DNA from 2 places in the Paenibacillus sp. FSL H7-0442 genome. Region 2 is predicted to be linked to the other one. Evidence: a T-box and tRNA genes for the amino acid it is inferred to sense, from the RefSeq annotation. Region 2 holds a T-box; the other holds one or more tRNA genes.
The links. The T-box of region 2 lies ahead of MHH57_RS19090 (valine--tRNA ligase). A T-box ahead of a tRNA ligase gene usually reads a tRNA of that ligase, here a tRNA-Val.
Positions count from the first base shown of each region.

Region 1: it has a tRNA-Val gene. The T-box ahead of MHH57_RS19090 (valine--tRNA ligase) is inferred to sense a tRNA for this amino acid. The anticodon was not compared.

Region 1 is NZ_CP151963.1:3,554,938-3,561,933, reverse strand. It holds gene MHH57_RS15660 (anthranilate phosphoribosyltransferase) at 64-1,137, opposite strand; gene MHH57_RS15655 (ANTAR domain-containing protein) at 1,157-1,759, opposite strand; gene nirB (nitrite reductase large subunit NirB) at 2,205-4,637, shown strand; gene nirD (nitrite reductase small subunit NirD) at 4,650-4,979, shown strand; tRNA gene MHH57_RS15640 (tRNA-Val) at 5,229-5,300, opposite strand; gene MHH57_RS15635 (GNAT family N-acetyltransferase) at 5,443-5,886, shown strand; gene MHH57_RS15630 (DUF3892 domain-containing protein) at 5,974-6,210, shown strand; gene MHH57_RS15625 (MBL fold metallo-hydrolase) at 6,319-6,996, opposite strand, start outside.
Region 2 is NZ_CP151963.1:4,338,072-4,345,067, forward strand. It holds gene MHH57_RS19085 (folylpolyglutamate synthase/dihydrofolate synthase family protein) at 1-578, opposite strand, end outside; gene MHH57_RS19090 (valine--tRNA ligase) at 615-3,281, opposite strand; T-box leader at 3,335-3,619, opposite strand; gene MHH57_RS19095 (LysM peptidoglycan-binding domain-containing protein) at 3,691-5,016, opposite strand; gene MHH57_RS19100 (RluA family pseudouridine synthase) at 5,143-6,057, opposite strand; gene hemL (glutamate-1-semialdehyde 2,1-aminomutase) at 6,054-6,996, opposite strand, start outside.

The DNA of each region.
Region 1 (6,996 bases), 780 kb from region 2:
GAGCTAGCCTTTTTGAGTTGGACAGTTTAGGGCTCGTAATCACAGACTGCGTGACGCCAGTAATTATAAATGCAATCGGGTTTCAGATCTGTCTGCTCCCGTTTTTATTTCTGTTCTGAGCATGGCTTCCCGCCAGTGACAATACAAACCCCAGGCGTGCCCATTTTCTAGCAGCGGTTTGCAGGTATACAAACCTTCCTCTATGGAGTCAACTCGCCCTGCAACGAACAGTCGGACCGCACTGTTGAGTAACACTTGATTCGAAAAGGCTAAAGAAGCTATGCCTTGTAGCACTTCCTCCGTAATGCGCAGTTGTTCAGCGGGGGTCCAGTTATGCTCTGGTACCACCGAATCCAGTCCGTACATTTCCGGATCAATAACCTGTAATGATACCTCGCCGTTAGCAAGCAGGTAAGTCCGGGTCGGCCGATCGATGAACAGATCCTCCGATCCTTCGCTCCCTTGGACGATCAGAGCTCTGTGGTAATTCAGATTTTGTATGAGTTTCGCCGTCTTTTCGAACACGGTATTGTGGAAAACGCCGAATACAATATATGGGGAAGAACCGTAATCAACCAGTTTCTCGGCAGTATTCAGCACTGTGCGAAGCCCCAGTTCTTCGCGAATGGGCCGCATATCTCGCAGGGGCACACACCACTGTTCGGAGGCTACGAACAGTACACCAGTCAGCTTCGCGGCATGAACGGCGATTTCACGCGTCATGTTCCGGGGCGTTACTCCCATTTCCTGCAATAAAAGCGGGAGCGTAACACCCCATTTGGGAGGGAGGGGTGCACTACCATGCATCGTTACAGGAATTCCGCATGAGGCGAGTAGAAAGGCCGTTGCGAAGGTGGCAATAAATGAAGACTTCCTGCCATCATACGGACCGGCGAAATCAATACCTTTATGCATCGGGTAGCGATGGGTATATTTACGGCAGACGTTTACGAATGCTTCCAGCTCGCCAACACTCTCCATTTTAATGCGCTCCGCGGCAAAGAAAGCTCCGATTTGAGCAGGGGTTGCTGACTGGGTCATAATAAGTTCGGCAGCAGCTTCGGCTTCGGCGTAATTCAGATCCCGGGCGCCCCTTTTGCCACGACCCACTTCTTTTAATATTTCTATGATATTCATGTTCAGGCCCCTTTCAGATTTATGCTTTTAGCATTTGCTGTGCTTTGACGATGGAAATTGCCACATCAACGATACGTTTGCGTTCGTTCATTGCTTTTTTCCGCAGCACATCATATGCTTCCGCTTCCGGGATACCGTTTACTTCTCCAAGTATTCCTTTCGCCATATCAATCCATTTGCGTTCTTCCAACCGAGCGGTCAGTTGCTTGCGTTCACTTTGCCAGTGCTGGCGTTCAAAAAAGCGTTTGGCACTAAAATGAAGAGCCCAATTCAGCTCATGGGCTGCCATAGAAGGGGTTAGAATGCCATCAACAGTGACATCAGCTTCACAAGCCTCTGTCGATGATAACGCTGATTCTGCGCTGCACCACCAGAGCAACGGGACTGCTTTGGCTTGCTCCAGCCTGCCACCCCACATGCTGATCGTGCCGACAGGCATGTCTAGTACCGCCGCATCTGCATTAAGGATTAGCTGTTTGATTTCAGATTCATTGCGGCAGGGCAGAGTTAGGTATCCGTTGGATTCTAAAAGGTTTTCAGGTCCTGCCTGCCATGAGGAAACGGCGTGTGTCTGCTCAGATACATGGTCAGAATGTAAGTGAATTACCAACAAGGAACGCAAGCGGGCTCCTCCTCTCTGTAATATGAAGGGTAGTTAGCGATGGGGATGGTATTCATTGATAACAAATATGACATTGGATTTTATCCGTTTGCTTTATTTTTCCACCATCATCAAGTTAAAACGGACTTTTAAACCATTTTGGCGTGTTTTGGTCTGAAAATCAATCCTAATTTTGTAGGGGAGTGATATTTTATACGTCATAGACATGTTACATGGTGATAAAATATAATTTTTTATAAGTTAATGCGTAAGGAATGTTGACATATCATTTGAACCATTATATATTAGCTACAATACTTTTTAATTCCATACTCTGATGGATACAACGGCGTATTCGATGAAACGGCAATGGAGCCTGTTTTCTCATGTGGGGGATATTTTGAATCCCCATATGTGAAGCGGGCTTTTTATGTTTTGAGGATACAAATGGAAGGGGAGTGACCTGATGAACAATATCCAAAAGTTAGTGTTGATCGGCAACGGAATGGCGGGGATACGCACTCTCGAACATTTGCTGAAGCTTGCACCAGGTAGCTATGAGATTACGGTATTCGGGGCCGAGCCCCATCCAAACTATAACCGGATCATGCTGTCTTCCGTTCTGGCGGGAGGGGCTGGTTTGCAGGATATTGTCATCAACGACTGGAGTTGGTATGAAGACAACAATATTCGATTGTATACCAATGATCCTGTCACAGCTATCGACACGGAAAAGCAGCAGGTGACATCACGCTCCGGCGTATGCATCTCTTATGATTTGTTGTTGTTGGCAACGGGGTCTAAAGCCTTTATTCTGCCGCTTCCAGGGGCCGACAAGGATGGTGTTATCGGTTTCCGGGATATTCGTGACTGTGAAACGATGATGGAGACGGCGAAGACGCACAAAAAAGCAGCCGTCATCGGTGGCGGATTGCTTGGACTAGAGGCAGCCAGGGGGCTGCTTAACTTGGGGATGGACGTCACAGTTATCCATATTAACGGATATATTATGGATCGGCAGCTGGATGAGGCTGCTTCCCTTATGCTACGGCGCGAGCTGGAAGAGCAGGGAATGACATTTCTGGTCAATAAGCGGACGGCGGCTATAACAGGACGTCGCCGCGTGGAAGGGTTGAAATTTGCCGATGGCAGCGAGTTGGAAGCGGATCTGATCGTTATGGCGGTAGGCATCAAACCAGACATTGAACTGGCGGTGTCGGCGGGAATCCCTGTAAACCGCGGGATCATCGTAAATGATCACATGGAAACGAATATCCCCGGCATCTACGCCGTTGGAGAATGTGCAGAACACCGGGGAATCACTTACGGGCTGGTTGCTCCATTATATGAGCAAGGTGGTGTACTGGCTCAGCGACTCGCGGGAATGGAGACTCCCGGCTACAGTGGTTCAGTTACCTCGACAAGGTTGAAGGTATCGGGTGTCGACGTGTTTTCAGCAGGGGATTACAAGGATGAACCGGGAACACGTTCCCTGCGGTATCAGGATGATATTGGTAGCGTCTACAAAAAAATCGTAATCAAGGAAGAAAAACTGATCGGAGCCGTTCTGTTTGGGGATACGTCTGACGGAGCCATGCTGTTTTCGTTGATCAAAAGTGGCGAGTCGGTGGTTGGCCGAGAGAAAGAGTTATTACTTGGCTTCAATCCTGGTCAACCAGAAGCTAGTGGCTCCATGATGCTGGAGCAGATGCCTGATGACGAAATTGTATGTGGATGTAATGGTGTATCCAAGGGTGACATTGGAGAGGCGGTTGCGGCTGGCTGCCGGAGTGTCGGGGAGATTAAGGCATGCACAAAAGCATCGGCCTCATGTGGCGGCTGCAAGCCATTAGTGGAGGGACTCTTACAGCTATACGCAGGCGCAGAAGCCGGAGAAACGATGAAAGAGGGTATTTGTAGTTGTACGACGCTTGACCGGGAAGCGATCATTGATGGCATTCGGGAGATGGGATTAAAGAGTGTCAAAGAAGTGATGAATGTGCTGGGATGGAACGAACCGGAAGGTTGCACTAAATGTCGGCCGGCCCTCAATTATTATCTAGGTATGCTATGGCCACTGGATTATGAAGATGAGAAGGAATCCAGATTTACGAATGAACGGTACCATGCCAATATACAAAAAGATGGCACCTATTCTGTCGTGCCCCGCATTTATGGAGGAGTTACTTCACCTGCCGACCTGAAGAAAATTGCTGCTGTCGCGGAGAAATACAATGTGCCTCTGGTTAAATTTACGGGTGGTCAACGTCTTGACCTGCTTGGTGTGAAAAAAGAGGATTTGCCAGGGATCTGGGCCGAGTTGGATATGCCGTCTGGATATGCCTATGGAAAGACGCTGCGAACGGTTAAGACGTGTGTAGGTAATACCTTTTGCCGCTTTGGCACGCAGGATGCTATGGGGATGGGCATCCGGTTGGAAAAGGCATTTGAACGTCTGAATGCTCCATCCAAAGTCAAACTGGCTGTGTCCGGTTGCCCGCGTAACTGCGCTGAAGCGACGATCAAGGATTTGGGCGTCGTTGCTATTGACGGTGGCTGGGGGATCTACGTTGGAGGTAACGGGGGTATCAAGGTTCGGGCAGCTGAACTACTTTGTACCGTTAGAACCGAGGATGAAGTGATGGAATGGACCGGTGCCTATCTGCAGTATTATCGTGAGCAGGCCAATTGGAACGAACGCACAGCCCATTGGTTGGAACGGGTCGGAGTGGAATCCATCAAACAGGCACTTTCGGATGCAGAGACGAGGAAGCAACTGGTGACCAGAATTGAAGAGACATTAAGCACGACGACTGATCCGTGGCACGAAATTATTCACAACGAAGAGCTGCGCAAAAATTTTGTGCAGCTGCCGGAACTTAAGCCAGTAATGGAATAGGGGGCTGACAAAATGGAGACCAATACGACAACCAACAGAATCAGAATAGCTAATTTGAACGAAATTGACCGACGTGGAGCAAGGACAGTTCGCATTCATGATACAGAAATAGCTGTATTCCGTCTGAGCGATGGCAGCGTGCATGCACTTGAGAATCGTTGTCCGCACAAAGGGGGACGGTTATCCGAAGGAATGATATGTGGCTCAGCAATCCATTGTCCGCTCCATGACTGGAAAGTTGACCTTTCCACTGGCCGGGTGCAAGAGCCAGATACTGGATGTGTGACTGCTTACCCGACGGAGATTGACGGTGAGAGCGGGGCGGTTTATATCGTAATCTAAGAGTTCTATGCGTATTGTGCTGAGGTCCTGTTTTTTTTCTTCTATATAAATAGAAGGATTAAGGTGAAAAGCTTTGCTGAAGAAAAAATGACATTGTTAAATTACAATGATCTGAGTATACAGAAAAGTCGACCCTATCTTTCCGGGCGGCTTTTTTATCTTATAAGTATCATTTTGATTAAAAAACAGGATAACTGGATTTATCTCTAGACAAACAAAAAAGCCTTGAATATCAAGGCTTTTGACGAATAGGACGGATGGGGATCGAACCCATGACCCTTACCCTGTCAAGATAATGCTCTCCCGCTGAGCTACCGTCCTTCGGTTATTAGATAATATCATGTATTAACCATATATGTAAAGTGAAAAAATAGAAGTCAGCCTGTACTTCATGACCATTTATATATATAATTCGAATTTAGTGAGTTTACAAATTTGGAGTTAATGATAGGGGGAACAGGTGATGGCCGCAGAAATTATAAGTGTAACAACAGAGGAGCAGCTACAGGAGGCAATATCGATCCGTACCAAAGTGTTTGTCGATGAGCAAAAGGTTCCTCTCGATTTAGAAATTGACCATTATGACAAGCTGGGAGATACGGCCCATCATTTGCTAATTTGTGAACATGGTGAAATGGTGGCCACTGGTCGGTTGACATACTATGAGGAAGATACAGCTAAAATGCAACGTATTGCCGTTCTCAAGGAGCATCGTGCCGCAGGCTATGGACGTGTATTACTGCTAGCACTGGAGGAACGTGCACGTGAATTGGGGTTAAGATACTCGTTGCTAGATGCCCAATGTCAAGCCGAGAAGTTTTACGAAAAGCTTGGCTACGAGACGATCTCCGATGAACCTTTTGACGATGCGGGAATACCGCATGTTCGTATGCGCAAAAAGTTGTAGTCGGCAGCGCAAGGTGCATACAAATCTGTACAATGCGCATGCTAGTAAAAGTTCCTCCACTATACTATGGATAAGGAGCGATACAGCATGGCTAATACAGAACGGGAGCAAATTACAGCAGTACGTAAAAACGGGGATGGCGACCTTATGTCTTTTCAGACATCTACCGGTCGGATTTTAGATTATAGCCAGGCTTTGAATGAGATTGAGACAGGCTCAATTGCAGGCGTTAACGTTTTCAAGGCCAAGGATGGCAGCAAACGAATTCGGGGAGATGCCGACGGAGATCCTTCTAATAACCTGGATCAACTGCCATTGTTCTGACCTTAACTCGCAACACTAGCATTATATTTAAGAACAGCAAGCCGCCTGGCTTTCCTACAAAGGATAGCCAGGCGGCTTTTTGTTAATTGTTAAGCTGTATTTAGCATGCTACTCTGCACGTTCCAACTCTGCAAGTTGATATAATCGTTGCTGTTCCAGAAAGGACATGACGCCAGCTTTATCCCTGAATTGTTCCATATCATCACTATAGTGCATCAGACGAATCAACTCTTGAAGAGATGGCGCCAAGCTTAGCAGCTCGTCCAACGTCGTATGGACTTCTCCGGCACCTTGTAATTGAACCTCATGCAGAATACTCCGACATCCTCGTTCATGCACCAGATGATGAAGCAAATCAGGGTCAAAAACCATATCTGCACTATAAAAAAGGCGGTCATTTATGAATAAGGAATAACTGTTTTTACCAGGAATATGCCGTGTAGGGATCAGCTCCACCTGGATACCGGATACTAATGTAGTGGGCACGCCAGGCGTTATTACGTTTACCTCGAATACATCTTCAAGCTTGTCAATCATACCCTGCTGTGACATCCCGCCCTTGAGTGTATGCTCCCATAAAGGGTGGATTAGGGGTTCGGCGATATAAAGTAGAGGCTTGCGACGATGGAGAATGTTCATTTGAAAACCGAATTCCTCCAAACCTCCGACATGATCTGCGTGAATATGTGTGATTAAAATGGCGTCAATATCAGGCAAAGGAACGCGCATTTGGTGTAATGCTAACGAAGCGGTTGTACCACAATCGATTAGCAGTTTGCCTTCTCC
Region 2 (6,996 bases):
TGTTCGAGCGTATCTCCCAAAATATCCGTATGGTCATAGCCGACATTTGTAATAACCGAGAGGATTGGATTCACGATATTAGTTACATCCATCCTTCCCCCAAGACCTGTCTCCCATACCACAACATCTGGGAAAGATACCGTAGCATAGTATAAAATAGCCAACGCTGTCGATACCTCAAACATTGTAGGTGATCCCAATTCACTATCTGCGATTTCTTTCACCAACGGATACAAGCGATTGGCAAGCAAAACCAGCGTTTCATCGGGAATATCGGTCCCATTGAATTGAAAGCGGTTCGTAAATCGGGTGATGTACGGAGACGTAAAAGTCCCGACATCGTACCCACATTTAAGTAGCACAGAGGTCAGAAAGGCACAAGTCGAGCCTTTACCGTTGGTTCCCGCAATATGCACAAATTTCAGATGTCGTTGCGGATCACCCAATTTACTCATTAGTTGTTCAATTCGTTCCAGTCCAGGTCTGATACCAAACGGAATCAAGCCGTTAATCCATTCCACTGCCTCATCATAGCTTTGTAAAGGAGCCGTATCTCCGCCCCTGATCGTATCTGACATCCTCTTCACCTTCAGGTCATTTTATTGTGAGTGAAATTATCCCTTGAGTTCTTCAATACGTGCGATAACTTTAGCGCGCTTATCTGAGTAATCGGCTTGCTTGGCCTTCTCTTCCTCGATGACTTTAGCTGGTGCCTTCGCCACAAAGCCTTGGTTAGATAACTTTTTCTCCACGCGCTCCACTTCACTGTTCAAATGCTGAAGTTCTTTTTCCAGTCTGCTAATTTCCTGGGCAATATCAAGCAGTCCGGCCAGCGGCAGGTACAACTCTGCGCCGCTAACTATAGATGTCATCGCTTTATCTGGAACGGTGAACTCTAATCCCGCGTCGAATTCAGACGTATTACAGAATCTACGCACATATTCCCCATTGCGGTTAATGATATCGAGAACGGCTTGATCGCCGGGTTTTATGAGCAACTCAATTTTTTTACTCATCGGCACATTGACTTCAGCACGGATATTGCGCACAGCACGAATTACGTCGATCAGCAAATTCATTTCTGCAACTGCATCCTTATCCTCAAAAGCCGGATCATAAACAGGCCAAGCGGCCAGTGTAATCGTTTCTCCCTCATATGGAAGATGCTGCCATATTTCCTCAGAGATAAACGGCATGAACGGATGAATCATGCGCAGCGTCCGGTCCAATACATATGCAAGTACGGACTGCGTTTTCTTTTTCGCATCTGCGTTGTCGCCATATAGGGAAAGCTTCGCAAACTCAATGTACCAGTCGCACAAATCATCCCAAATAAAGTTATACAGAAGGCGGCCTGTCTCGCCAAATTCATAAGCATCTATTAGACGCGTGATGTCGCGTGAAGTTTCGTTTAGACGATGCAGAATCCAACGATCAGCGGTGCTCAGGTCACCAGTAATGTCTATATCTGCCGAAGTGACGCCTTCCAGATTCATCAGCGCAAAGCGTGACGCATTCCAGATTTTATTGGCAAAGTTGCGGGCCTGCTCCACCCGCTCCCAGCGGAAACGAAGGTCTTGCCCAGGCGTGCTACTGGTGGAAATCATATAACGCATGGCATCGGTACCATATTGGTCAATCACGTCGAGCGGATCAACACCGTTGCCGAGGGATTTGGACATTTTTCTACCGTCCGCATCACGAACCAACCCGTGCATAAGTACGTCCTTGAACGGAATCTCTTCCGTAAACTCGAGTGCTGTAAAAATCATACGCGATACCCAGAAATAAATAATGTCATAGCCTGTAACCAAGACATTAGTCGGATAGTAGCGTTTGAGGTCCTCTGTCTGCTCAGGCCAGCCCAGTGTCGAAAACGGCCACAAAGCCGAGCTGAACCAAGTATCCAGCACATCCTCATCCTGTTTTAGCTTTCTGCCAGCATACTCAGGCAAAGTTGTAGGGTCCTCCGCCGATACAATCACTTCTCCGGTATCCTCATCGTACCAAGCCGGAATACGGTGTCCCCACCATAATTGACGGGAAATACACCAGTCACGCACATTTTCAATCCAATGCAGATAAGTACGTTCAAAGCGATCCGGTACAAAGTTTACCCCGTTGCCAGCCTTCTGCACTTCAATGGCTTTAGCTGCCAGAGGCTTCATTTCCACAAACCATTGTGTGGACAGATAAGGTTCTACAACTACACCTGTACGCTCGCTGTGGCCTACTTGATGTACGTGCTCTTCAATACGAATCAGTACGCCCTGCTCTTTCAGATCAGCGACGATTTGCTTACGGCAATCGCTACGATCAAGGCCCTGATATTTGCCTGCTTCGGCATTCATCGTTCCCGTTTCGTCCATCACTGTAATTTGTGGCAGCTGGTGACGTTGTCCCATTTCAAAGTCATTCGGGTCGTGAGCCGGTGTAATTTTAACCGCGCCGCTACCGAAATCTTTATCAACATAATCATCCGCAATGACCGGAATTTCCCGTCCGATGATTGGGAGCACAAGCGTTTTGCCGATCATTTGCTTGTAGCGTTCATCTTCCGGGTGTACAGCTACAGCTGTATCGCCCAGCATCGTTTCAGGACGTGTAGTGGCTACCGTAATAAATCCGCTACCGTCTTTCAGTGGATATTGCAGGTGATACAGATTTCCGTTCACCTCTTTGTATTCCACCTCAATGTCCGATAATGCAGTACGTGCAGCAGGGTCCCAGTTTATGATGCGTTTACCGCGATAAATCAGACCCTTCTTGTACAGTTTAACGAATACCTCGCGTACCGCTTGGGACAGTCCCTCATCCAGCGTAAAACGCTCACGAGAATAATCGAGAGAAAAGCCCATCTTTTCCCATTGGTTATGGATATTATCTAGGTAAAGATCCTTCCACTCCCACACTTTCTCCAAAAACTTCTCGCGGCCCAAATCATAACGTGTCAGGCCTTCTTCACGCAGCTTTTGCTCTACCTTTGTTTGGGTAGCAATACCCGCATGGTCTGCCCCTGGCAGCCACAAGGCATCATAGCCCTGCATCCGCTTGGCGCGAATAATAATATCCTGCAAAGTAAAGTCAAGAGCATGTCCAATATGCAACATACCTGTAACATTCGGTGGTGGAATAACGATTGTAAAAGGCTCTGCCTCTGGATGTTGCCCAGCGCGGAAATAGCCCTTCTCCATCCACGTTTTGTACCATTTTTGTTCTGCTGATTTTGGATCGTACGTTGTTGGCATTTCCAAGGTTGTCTTGTTGTCTTGTTCTGACATATCAGGATACCTCCATGATTTTTCAATTGGCAAATAAAAAAAGCCCTTCATCCTCAAAGGACGAAAGGCTGTTCTCTCGCGGTACCACCTTTGTTTCACCCCTAGTGTATGTATCCACTGATCCATTACACATGGTGTGACACTTTATGCAGATAACGGTTGCGGACCGGCCTTATTCTACCGTGAACCTCTTATCTTCCGTAGGAATTAAATGAGGAACCGTTCAAACAGGCGACTCCCGGGTGACTTCGGCCAGTAGCTTCCTGCGGAACCTCACAGCGCTGCAATTCCACTCTCTGAAGGGCTTGCTGCCTACTCTTCCCGATCTCAGTCTTTCAATAACTATACCACATCATACATTTCCCATTGACTATAGTCAACACCCGCTGTGCATTTTTCAGCAACCGGATCAAGGGATGTACAATACCTGTCCTTCTTCCACATGATGCTCCGCCAATCTGTTATACAGTTGAAGCTCACGCGTGCTGAGCTGATAACGGTCAGCTATGGTTTCCAGTGTATCCTCGCGCTGTACTATGCATAACCGCACCTTACGAAAAGGTGTTTCATCTTGTGTATGAAAAAAAAGGTTCTTCCACTTGGCATTCTCCCGCTCTTCTTCGGCTTTCTGATCCTGCGGCTCCTGCTCCAATTGCTGCTGGTATTCCGCTTCTTTCACCGAACGGCTGGATTGGAGCAATGATGAGTAGACAACCGGGTCTGGCTCGTCTGCCTCTTCATCCTTTTTACTGTTAAGCGCCACACGCATCTCTGGCTTATCCTCAGTAAAAGTGTCATGGGCCTCGTGATTCACCTGTTCTGACGCTTCAGGCCTGAAGTCGAAGCTATCTACTTGACTCGCTTCCAACTGTGGCTCCAGATAGACCTCGGACTCCGTAGCAGGATGCGGTTCAGACAGCAAAGGGTCATAATTTACATTAGGAGATGCGGAAGATACTTTGGACTCATTTCCCCCTGCCCATGCTTCCTTTTGCTGAAATCCCCACACTTCCGGAGACCCATGCTCATGTTTGACCTCGGGAGAGTTATCTTCAACTGCTTTGCCCGTCCAAGGCTCATAGAATCGGTTAGGATCTACTGCTGGCTCATAAGCTTGCTGTTCCGACGATGATTGCTGTTCCCCTTGGTCCTCAGACAGCTGTTCCCAGGAAATGGACTCCTGTTGTACTGGCACACTGTAGGAGGTTTCAGGATCTGTAACGTAATCAGAGGTCGAGTCATTGGTAGAATAGGCCTCTGCCTGACGATACTCTTCATCGGCGGAAAGGGATTGAACCGGATGCTCAGGTGCATGCACTACGGTAAATTCTTCATCCAACCAGACCGCCGTCTCTTCCGCGTGCGAGCTTTCCACACCATGCAAAGAAAGAACGCCTGTAATGTTTAGACTACGTAAAGAAAGCAGGTCCACATCAAAATTTTCAATCTCGACAGAGATATCTTCCAATCTCCCTACGCGGTTTAGCGGAATGGTAATTTCCACAGGGATCAAATGATGAAGCTCGCTCGTGAACTGTTCAGGTGTGCGGTACACGCCCTCCAGCAGCAAATGCCCTCGCAAAGCGGCATGGTCGCCGTGGGTTACAACCTGAATGCGTGGCAGAAGCTCGATTTCCTCCAACTCAGCAATCCCGGCAGCTTCCTCCGTCAAATGAATGCGTTCATAAATATCAAAACGCAAGCCTTGCGGCTGATCATTCTGTTGTTTGTTCAAGGATGGCATCCTCCTTTGGGCAGTCTCCGCACATCCTCTGACTTCTGGTCAGGCGCACGGAAACTCCATATTGCAAACCGTTTCTAGGTTCAAGTATATGCGCCAAAATAGAAGGCATGCCATCTTTTATAGCTGTTTGTGCAGCTTTTGAAAATCATCCGGCCAAGCATCCTCCACAGTAATCGTTTCGCCACTCAGCGGATGACAGAAGGTAAGACGCTCTCCGTGTAGCGCCTGCCTGCCAAAATCAGTAGCACGCCCCCCGTATAATACATCCCCAAGCAACGGGTAGCCAGCATGACTAAGATGTACGCGAATCTGGTGCGTCCGTCCTGTCTCCAGCGTCAGATATACGAGACTCACTGCACTTGAACCGCTTCCCCATACTTCCCCGAGTTCAATATGGGTAACCGCCTTCTGCCCAGTCGGAGATACACGACGGCGCTGCTTATGATGCCTGTCCTTGCCAATCGGCCAATCCAACGTTCGCAGCGATGGAGGTACTTCCCCTCGTACCAAAGCTACATACCGGCGGTCGATATCCTTAGCTCTCATTTGCTCGTCCAGCTTGAGCAACGCAAACTCATTTTTGGCATATAGCACCGGGCCCGTCGTATCCACATCCAGACGATGTACATGCCGTACCACCGCATGAATGCCATTCATCTCATAGTAGGATGCGACAGCATGATCCAACGTCAGCGGACCATCCTGCACACCACCGTCCGGATGTACTGCCATACCTGCTGGTTTATGTACTACCAGACAAAAATCATCTTCATACAGTACCTTCAAATCATACCAGCGAGGGGTGATGCCAAGGTTCATTACAGGAAAAAGGGCCAGCCGCAGCCGGTCCCCTGTAAGTTCAATCTCTTTATCATGGCGCAGTCTGCGCCACAGCTTTTCCGGTAATTCCAAACGATTCAGCAACCACTGATCTACAGCATCAGCGCTGTTTTTTTCCCCGTCTGTGATTTCCCGTCCTGGCGTGACTTCCAGCCAGGGTCCTCTTCTTTTCCAGCCACCTTGCCAGCTCATAGACGTTTGAGCGCGCGATAGTTCGCCTCAATGGTGGCATCAATATCCTCTACCGTATGCACGCCCGATACAAACATACCCTCAAATTGAGATGGTGCTACACTGACTCCCTCATTCACCATTTCAGTAAAGTAACGACGGAAGTGGTCCTGATTACTCGTTTTAGCTGTATCAAAATTGACAACCTTTTCTTCTGTAAAAAATGGACAAACCATGGAACCCACGCGATTGATCGTGACAGGGATACCTAGCTCGTTCGCATTACGTTCGAATCCGGCTTGAAGTCGTGCTGCCCGCTCTTCCAAGCGATCGTATACTTCTGGCGTCAGCAATTTAAGTGTCGAATAACCTGCTGCCATAGCCAGTGGATTTCCGCTAAGCGTACCCGCTTGATAAATGGGCCCCGATGGAGCAATCCGCTCCAGAATATCACGACGTCCGCCGTAAGCACCTACAGGGAGTCCACCACCAATCACTTTACCCAAACAGGTAAGATCCGGTGTCACACCAAAGCGACCTTGAGCCGAATGAAGTCCAACCCGGAATCCAGTCATCACTTCATCAAAAATCAGCAGACTTCCGTACTGCTGGGTTACCTCACGCAAACCTTCCAAAAATCCAGGCTGTGGCGGTACAACTCCCATATTGCCTGCTACTGGCTCGACAATAATTGCGGCAATCTCTTCGCCAAATTTCTCAAAAGCTAGCTTCACCGAAGCTAGATCATTATAAGGGACAGTGATGGTATGGGTGGCCACAACTTCAGGCACACCGGGACTATCGGGCAAGCCTAATGTGGCAACACCAGAGCCTGCTTTAATCAGCAAGCTGTCCGCATGACCGTGATATGATCCCTCAAATTTAAGAATTTTACTACGGCTCGTAAATCCGCGTGCGAGTCGAATCGCACTCATAGTCGCCTCAGTACCGGAGTTAACC